Regions from separate parts of the Vibrio stylophorae genome, predicted to be linked through region 3. Evidence: predicted binding sites of a transcription regulator. Region 3 holds the regulator's gene; each other region holds the start of a gene.
What was found. Region 3 encodes CRP, which controls carbon source genes, mostly activating them, when cyclic AMP is high. Its sites were predicted from a motif close to TGTGANNNNNNTCACA; they were not measured.
Positions count from the first base shown of each region.

Region 1: a site for CRP is predicted at 1,403-1,418, ahead of typA (translational GTPase TypA). Genes of this name have one in related genera too.
Region 2: a site for CRP is predicted at 952-967, ahead of rppH (RNA pyrophosphohydrolase). Genes of this name have one in related genera too.
Region 4: a site for CRP is predicted at 1,317-1,332, ahead of recB (exodeoxyribonuclease V subunit beta). Genes of this name have one in related genera too.

Region 1 covers NZ_CAKLDI010000001.1:148,400-150,607, reverse strand. The annotation lists gene typA (translational GTPase TypA) at 1-1,304, opposite strand, end outside; gene glnA (glutamate--ammonia ligase) at 1,760-2,208, shown strand, end outside.
Region 2 covers NZ_CAKLDI010000001.1:548,206-550,413, forward strand. The annotation lists gene mutH (DNA mismatch repair endonuclease MutH) at 1-401, opposite strand, end outside; gene rppH (RNA pyrophosphohydrolase) at 1,118-1,636, shown strand; gene ptsP (phosphoenolpyruvate--protein phosphotransferase) at 1,637-2,208, shown strand, end outside.
Region 3 covers NZ_CAKLDI010000001.1:2,634,142-2,636,349, reverse strand. The annotation lists gene L9P36_RS12310 (O-acetylhomoserine aminocarboxypropyltransferase/cysteine synthase family protein) at 1-370, opposite strand, end outside; gene crp (cAMP-activated global transcriptional regulator CRP) at 599-1,231, opposite strand; gene L9P36_RS12300 (YheU family protein) at 1,605-1,829, opposite strand; gene L9P36_RS12295 (DUF3187 family protein) at 1,833-2,208, opposite strand, start outside.
Region 4 covers NZ_CAKLDI010000001.1:2,311,443-2,313,650, forward strand. The annotation lists gene recB (exodeoxyribonuclease V subunit beta) at 1-1,120, opposite strand, end outside; gene recC (exodeoxyribonuclease V subunit gamma) at 1,462-2,208, opposite strand, start outside.

The DNA of each region.
Region 1 (2,208 bases), 2.5 Mb from region 3:
GGTGCCATGTCTTTTAGCTCACCCTTACGTAGACCGATGTTCTCCATGATCCCGCCTTGGTGCTCTTCCATCACGTCGATGGTAACCACTTCAAACGGTTCCATCTTCTCGCCATTTTCTTCTTTGATGATTACTTCTGGACGAGAAACGGCAAGTTCAAAGCCTTCACGACGCATGTTTTCGATCAGGATTGAAAGGTGAAGCTCACCACGGCCTGATACGCGGAAACGGTCTGGGTTATCAGTTTCTTCAACGCGAAGTGCCACGTTGTGTACCAATTCTTTTTGCAGACGCTCAAGGATGTTACGTGAAGTTACGAACTTACCTTCTTTACCTGCGAATGGTGAAGTGTTCACCTGGAAGGTCATGGTTACAGTTGGCTCATCTACAGACAGCGCTGGTAGTGCTTCAACTTGGCCTTGGTCACAGATGGTGTCAGAAATTTTAAGCTCACCCAAACCAGTGATCGCAATGATGTCACCTGCAGTTGCAAGCTCAACGTCATGACGCTCAAGACCAAGGTAACCCAATACTGAGCCCACTTTACCGTTACGCGTCTTACCATCAGCACCAACAACAGTGACTTGTTGGTTTGGTTTCACGGTACCGCGAGTCACACGACCCACACCGATAACACCCACGTAAGAGCTGTAATCTAGCTGAGAGATTTGCATCTGTAGTGGACCATCAAGGTCAACTTGTGGTGGCGATACAACATCAACGATAGTTTGGAATAGTGGTTCCATGTTCTCGCCAGTTGCGCCTTCTTCTAGGGTTGCCCAACCGTTTAGTGCAGATGCGTAAACCACTTTGAAGTCCAACTGTTCATCAGTTGCACCTAGGTTGTCGAATAGGTCGAACACTTGGTCCATAACCCAATCAGGACGTGCGCCAGGACGGTCAATCTTGTTGATCACAACGATTGGTTTCAAACCGTGGGCAAATGCTTTTTGCGTTACGAAGCGAGTTTGTGGCATTGGGCCATCAACGGCATCAACGATCAACAATACGCAGTCAACCATTGACATAATACGTTCAACTTCACCACCGAAGTCGGCGTGCCCTGGAGTATCTACGATATTGATGCGGTAGTCGTTCCAGTTAATGGCGGTGTTTTTCGCCAGAATGGTAATACCACGCTCTTTTTCAATGTCGTTCGAGTCCATGACTCGCTCTTCAAGTTCACCGCGTGATTCTAGCGTGCCTGATTGCTGAAGCAGTTTATCAACCAGGGTGGTTTTACCGTGGTCAACGTGCGCGATGATCGCGATATTTCTTAGTTTCTCAATTTGAGGCGTAGACATGGGTTTCTTACTCAGGGTCACTGCAGCGCCTAGGACAGCCGCCACACAATTAAATCGGCCAATAATTTACCAGATTTTTGACCAATTCCCACCTATTATGTGAGCACTATCACCCAAATGAATTTTTCGAAGCCGTAAATTCCGACTATTTTTCACTCAGGCTCACCTCTGATACACCGTAATATCGGGCGTTCACCGGCCACAGCCAAGCAAATCATTGACTTTATTCTAAATTGAGCGCGAAATAAGCACGCAACGAGGGAAACGTTTGCTAATGCACTGAAATGATCCGAGCTTGCACCAATTTGGTGCAAATCTGATGCGAACTCAGGGTGTTATTTCTGAGAAAGTCGCAAAAATAGGGCATTTAAAAAGTTGGCACGCTTCTCGCTTATAGTCTACCAACTTGAGCCATCCGCTCAGGATTGCAGAATTTAACACCGGAGGTTTTTCTCATGTCAGTCGAAAACGTACTTGCACTCATTGAAGAGCATCAAGTGAAATTTGTTGACCTACGCTTCACCGATACGCGTGGTAAAGAGCAACACATCTCAATCCCATCACACCAAGTAGACAACGACTTCTTTGAAGAAGGTAAAATGTTTGATGGTTCCTCAGTCGCTGGCTGGAAAGGGATTAACGAATCAGACATGGTGATGATGCCAGACCTCGACTCTGCGGTACTGGATCCATTCACTGAAGAATCAACCCTGAACATCCGCTGTGACATTCTTGAGCCAGCAACCCTTCAAGGCTATGACCGTGACCCACGCTCAATCGCTAAACGCGCAGAAGAATATATGCGTGCCACTGGCGTTGCAGACACCGTATTGGTTGGTCCTGAGCCAGAATTCTTCCTTTTTGATGATGTTAAATTCAACACCGACATCTCTGGCTCTTTCTA
Region 2 (2,208 bases), 2.1 Mb from region 3:
CGGCGCTGGGCCAGCGGAATGTCTCGCTCGCCTTCAATGGGAAGCCACAAAACGCGCGCTAATTTATGGCGTAAATGGCATTGCTGCCAGGTGACGTTGGTGATCCCTGTGAGTGGCGCGACACAGACAAAGGTGGTTTCCAGTGGTTGCCCTTGGTAACCCATAGGTAGGGTTTTTAGCTCAATCCCTAAATGCGGAAAGTCAGGCTCTGGGCGGCTTCCGGCACTGGCACCTAAATGCCATTCGAGTAATTGACCCACCCAGCCTTTGTCTCGGCGAAGATCTGCGGGCACAGAAATACCGGCAATGTGCGCCAATTGTGCGAAATTTTGGCCGCAGAGATCCGCTGCACGAGCAAGCAGTTGATCTTCACTTTGAGGTGGCGAAGGGTGTGGATTCATTGCGAAATTTTATCATGCTTTGTCGCTAGGATGATCCATTTTTGGATCGATTAAAAAAACACCAAGATCATTGCGTGGTGGATAAGGTTTGTTCTCCTCAATTAGCGAAACCGCATTTTTATTGGCTTTGAGAAAGATTGTTCAATATTTTGCGATGCACAAAAAACGATCTTTCAACGGTTGTCCGGCGTTCTCACACAAAGATATCCACAGGGATTGAGGATAAGTTCAAAATTAAGTGACACATGGTTGTATATACAGTCATATTTTGCCCTTCATTCTCTGTGTTGTCTTATTTTTCGGCATTTTTTGAGTGCGGGTGTGGATAATTCCGTAATTGTTCGATCTTTGTTCGATCTGTTCCTTGTTCGTTATTTATGCATCTTTGAGCCTAGATAGTTTCTGTATTTTATTATGCAAGGCTATGTTTTACATGGGTTTGAATGGCTTTTGATGATCTTTCCGTTGATTGTTTTGTGATCGTTTTTTTAGCTAACCCAGTCTAAAAAAGGGGTTTTGAACATAGATATCCACAGAAATCGTGAATAAATGTGCGCTAAGTCGCATTTCATTCTCACTTCGCTCTGAAGCCCTGATCAAAAGGCGCTTTCGTCACAATTGTGAGCCAGAGCAGACGGCATTGAATGCTATCGCTTTACCTTGTGCAGTGGCTGTGGAAAAATCACCGTTATGAAAGATTAGTTTGGGGTCGTCCAGTGATTGATGGCGATGGTTACCGTCCCAATGTCGGGATAGTGATCTGCAATGATCGCGGTCAGGTATTCTGGGCAAGACGATATGGTCAGCACTCTTGGCAATTTCCACAAGGTGGGATTGATGAGGGCGAAACTGCTGAACAGGCGATGTATCGCGAATTGTATGAAGAGGTTGGGTTAACCAAAAAAGATGTAACGTTATTGGCGACTAGTCGCCATTGGTTGCGTTACAAATTACCTAAGCGTCTGGTTCGTTGGGATTCAAAGCCGGTCTGTATCGGGCAAAAACAGAAGTGGTTTTTGCTACGCTTGGAATGCGATGAAAGCAAGGTCAATATGCAGCGCAGTCGAACACCTGAGTTCGATGGATGGCGATGGGTCAGTTATTGGTACCCAGTTCGCCAAGTGGTGTCTTTTAAGCGCGATGTTTATCGCCGAGCGATGAAGGAATTTGCCGCTGTGGCAATGCCCTTTCGTGAAAAACAGCCAAGGCGCAAGGGGCGCCGGAGTGCAAAATAGATGTTGACGAAATTGAGGCATATCGTAGAGCAAGTGGCAAGTGCCGAGCAGCTTGACGATGCCCTCAATTTATTGGTGCAGCAAACCTGTGATGCAATGCAAACAGATTGTTGCTCCATCTACATTGCCGATCATCGGCAATCTCAATTTCGACTCATGGCTTCAAAAGGGTTAAGCACGGATCGTTTAATCCAACTGAAAATGGGGGAAGGCTTGGTTGGCTGGGTAGCCAAACATGCCGAACCCATTAACCTCGCTGATGCCTGCGAGCATCCCAATTTCAAACATCTCCCCGGTATTGGTGAAGAAGCATTTCGCGCCTTTCTAGCCACGCCAATTATCTATCGCAAAGCCATTCTTGGCGTATTAGTGGTGCAGCAGCGCCAGCAGCGATTATTTGATGAAAGTGAAGAATCATTTTTGGTCACCCTTGCCGCCCAGCTCGCGGTAGTTATTTCGCATGCTAAATCGCAAGGTAAGTGGCAGCCGAGCAGTGTGGGTGTGGGAATTCACTATACAGGTAGCGCTGCATCTTCTGGTGTCGCAGTGGCTAAGGGCTGGTGGGACGATTC
Region 3 (2,208 bases):
CAATGCCCAAACTTGGCAACATGTGCGCAAAGAGGGTATAGGTGCCACCATAGAGCTGCGGCGTTGCGACGATGTTGTCACCTTGCTTGGCAAGGGTGAGTACCGCGTAATGAATGGCCGCTGCGCCAGCGCTGACTGCAAGTGCGGCAACACCACCTTCAAGAGCCGCCATACGCTGCTCAATGACATCTGTGGTTGGATTCATAATGCGGGTGTAAATATTCCCCGGAACCTCAAGATTAAAGAGGTCCGCACCGTGCTGTGCGTTGTCAAATTCATAGGCAACGGTTTGGTAAATTGGGGTTGCCACGGCCTTAGTGGTTGGATCCGTTTGGTAGCCGTGGTGAATGGCTAGCGTTTCATCTTTCATATCGCATTCCTTGCTGATAATTCGCTTATTTAGCTAGTTGGAGATAGACATTATTGTCTGTTCTATTGTCATGCAATCGGTTTCGGGGTCAATATTTGTTTTTGTGAATGCCTGCACAAGTTGTTCGGTTGTCTGTACAACTTTATCCAGTGGACTGCGTTACTGCAGGCGTAATTCTGTGATAAAAAAAAACCAGCCATGCGGCTGGTTTTTTCAAAAGGGTATCGACTAGCGAGTGCCGTAAACCACAATGGTCTTACCGTGTGCTGAGATGAGGTTTTGCTCTTCTAGCATCTTCAAAATACGACCAACGGTTTCACGTGAACAGCCGACAATTTGACCAATCTCTTGACGGGTGATCTTAATCTGCATGCCGTCAGGGTGGGTCATAGCGTCAGGTTGTTTCGCCAAGTTCAATAGGGTTTGAGCGATGCGACCAGTCACGTCAAGGAATGCCAAGTCACCCACTTTTTGGCTGGTCACTTGTAGACGACGTGCCATTTGCGCTGAAAGGCGCATTAGGATGTCTGGGTTTACTTGAATCAGCTGGCGGAACTTCTTAAAGGAGATCTCAGCGACTTCACATGGAGATTTCGCACGAACCCAAGCTGAACGCTCTTGACCTTCTTCAAAAAGACCAAGTTCACCGATGAAGTCACCTTGGTTAAGGTAAGACAAGATCATCTCTTTGCCTTCTTCATCTTTAATCAATACAGCCACAGAACCTTTGACGATGTAGTAAAGGGTTTCTGCTTTTTCGCCTGCGTGAATCAGGGTGCTCTTTGATGGGTACTTATGGATGTGGCAGTGAGACAGGAACCACTCCAGAGTTGGGTCTGTTTGAGGTTTACCGAGAACCATATAACTTTCTTCCTCTGCGTTAAAAGCCCAACAGCCAAGACTATGTCCGATATATTGCTTGGGCGTAAAAATAATTTTGCCGCGGTTAGAATATAGACTCTGACGTTAGGCTGCAAACTCGGGTGAGCGAGATACAGATTCTATCGCTTTTTATGTGGGATTTCTTGATTTTAATCGGGATGAAAGGTGGTTTTCCGGTGTGAAAGTGTGCAGTGGATCACGAGTATTTATTTTCTTCTCAGCAAATAAATTTGCCGAAATTATAAGCGCTAAAAAAAGGTGAAAAAAAGCGAATGGATTTACCTTATAAAACGTACTGAGAAATGCGAAATGCCTATGTTTTTAGTCATTTTTTTGACGCTGATGCCGTGCGTTAAATCGACTGCTGAAAGTGCTGTTTCGATTTAATATCGACGCTTTCATGAAGTTCTGAATAGACCAGAACGGCATCGCCATGAGCCAGCTGTGCAAGCACTAAATCGACTTTTTCATCTAGAGATAACTCACTGTCACCATAATCTGTGCCTTCTCGCAGAATCACACTTTCCACCACATTACGCAGGGTCTCTGGGTCGAGCTGTTGCCAAGGAATAATCATTGATTAGAACTTTTGTCGATAGGAAAGCGTAAAGGCTACATCGGCACTGTTATCGTAGTAAACCCAATTTTCCAAAATCACCATTTCAATGGCCTGTCGCGGGCTGTAAAGATAGCGGTAACCGAGCATAGTTTCATATACAGGTTTGTTGAGGCTAAACACATGGGTGGCGATACCTTCACTGACTTGTGCTTGCGCCCAAAGGTGATGATTGTGCTGCCAGCGATAGAGATAACCCAAGGCGATATGGCTATTGACGGCTTTAGCACGAATTTGCAACACCTCGGTTTGCTGTCGATGCGTGACGCCGACCATGCCATACCAACGATGTTTGGGGCTGGGGGCATAGCGATAGTTGAGTTGCAGGCTTTGCTCAAAA
Region 4 (2,208 bases), 320 kb from region 3:
CATCAAAAGAGGACAGCTGCAATCGCGCCTTTTCATCGGCTAGGGCTTGACGACTATAGCGCAGGGCATGCAGCCAAATGCGCGGCTCAATTTTCGGCGGATTATCCAAAAAGGCATCAATGGCATCAAAACATGCATGCTGCGGCGCTTCACCTTTCTTGGTTTTCTCCACCAACGTGCGCTGTGAAAAGCGCGCGAGTTCATCGGGCCACTGCAAACTTTGCGTGGGCGATTGCGCCCAATCACTGACCTTAGCCAGCCAGTTGGGTAGATGCTTTTTGCTATAGCTGCGTTTATCAATACCGCTGCCATCAATACAAGCAAAGAGATCGGCCTGCGCCGCATGCCATACAGCTTTCAGCGCATCAATGGCAGCACATGCCTCAGCAAAAAGTGGCGCAAGAGAATCAGCGATGTCATCTGAATGACTTTCATCCTGCGTTTGTAACAGCTGTTTTTGCGTGCCCAATTGCACCGTGGCTTGCTGCGCATGCAGGTAGGGGCGCAGCACGCTATACAGCTTTTCAGGTGTTGGCCAAATCTGCTGCACCATGGCACTGTGCTCAGCGCTCAGTGGATAGAAAAAACGCCGCCAATAATCATCCACCACCTGCTGCTGCATGGGCGCGAGATCAGTGACAAAAGTCTGCTCAAAATAACTGCCAGATTCAAAGGCGTGCTGGGTTAGCATGCGCTGACAAAAACCATGAATGGTGTAAATGGCGGCCTCATCCATCTGCCGCTCGGCAATCAGCAGCAGTGCGGCTATCTCTTGATAGTCATCGGCAGCAGTGTCATCAATCAGTCCCGAGATGGTTTGATCATCACTCATCTCGTCGCCCGTTACGCTGTCAACACCTCGCAGCGCTTTTATTGCTTTTGCTTGTTCAAAAGCCAAGCGGGCATCATGAATTTTTAGACGAATACGATCGCGCAGCTCTTCAGTGGCCGCCTCAGTAAAGGTCACCACCAAAATCTCAGCCACTGACAAAGGTCGGCCAAAGGACGCATCACCACCATGCCCAAGCAACAATCGCAAATAGAGGCTGGCGATGGTAAAGGTTTTCCCTGTACCCGCAGAGGCCTCAATCAATCGACGACCGTGCAACGGAAAATGCATTGCCTTAAGTGGCGTTGACTCGAAAGGCGTGGGCGTAATCAATGCTTGTGATGATTGATCCTGTGATGGCAAGTCTGACGATTGCACTTCATTTATCCTTATGGGGTTCATTGACAGCAAACTTTCGATAACACGACGTGATCTGCTGCAAACTCTCAACAATTACACCCCCCAGCGCAGTACTCTTTGACCGAGCTGGGATAGCTTTCACATTAATTGGCATAAGGTTCACCTAGTCTACGCGCCTCACACCAAATTTGGTCTACCTCTGACCAATCGGCCGTACTGCTCGCCCTACACCATAACGATGAGCAGGCGGCCACCCTACTTTTTCTAATCCATTAGGATGTCGATTCAGGCGGCCAAATTTGCATCTGCTGGTAGATGGGCAGCAGCACTTGGCAGGCTCGTTGTTGCAGCTCAGCTTCCAGCGCTTCATGCCACTGCGGCCAAACCCGCGCAATATAGGGATCGCGCCCTTCGCCTTGGCGAATAAAGTTATCTTCAAAGGCGCCCAGCAGGGCTTTTTGTGCTTTTTCTTGGGTTTTCTCATCAAGGGTCGCTGGATCAAAACCAATACCACGCGGATTGTCGCTTAAAGGCCCCAAGGCTGCTTCCAGCCATGCCCAACAGCTACGCGGGAAATAAGCCAGTGGTGCTTGGCTACCTTGTAAGTAATCACTCACATAAGGCAGTAAAGTTTGACCTGCGCTTGGCGCGCTGACCTGACAGCTGCCCTTTTCGCCGATCCAATAAACCGGTAAGAAAACACCTTGCTGCGCCAAGGCGAGCTGCTCAAGCCAGCTGCGCAGCAAATCTTGGCCGCGTACCGAGCCCACTCGATAGCGCAGTAGTGCAGGCTCACCAGCAATTTGATAGCAACCACTCACCCAACCTTGCAGCGGCAATCCTAAATGCTGGTCATCATCAGCCAAGCCCATTAGCAAGCTATCCACCTCTAAATCAGGCAACGGATGCTGCATCATGGGCAATAATTCAGGCAATAAGGCTTCCACGGCCTGCCAATGAGATTGAAAGGCCAGCGCACCAAAATGCGCCGCAGGCAATAAACCAGCGGCTTGGCAGCG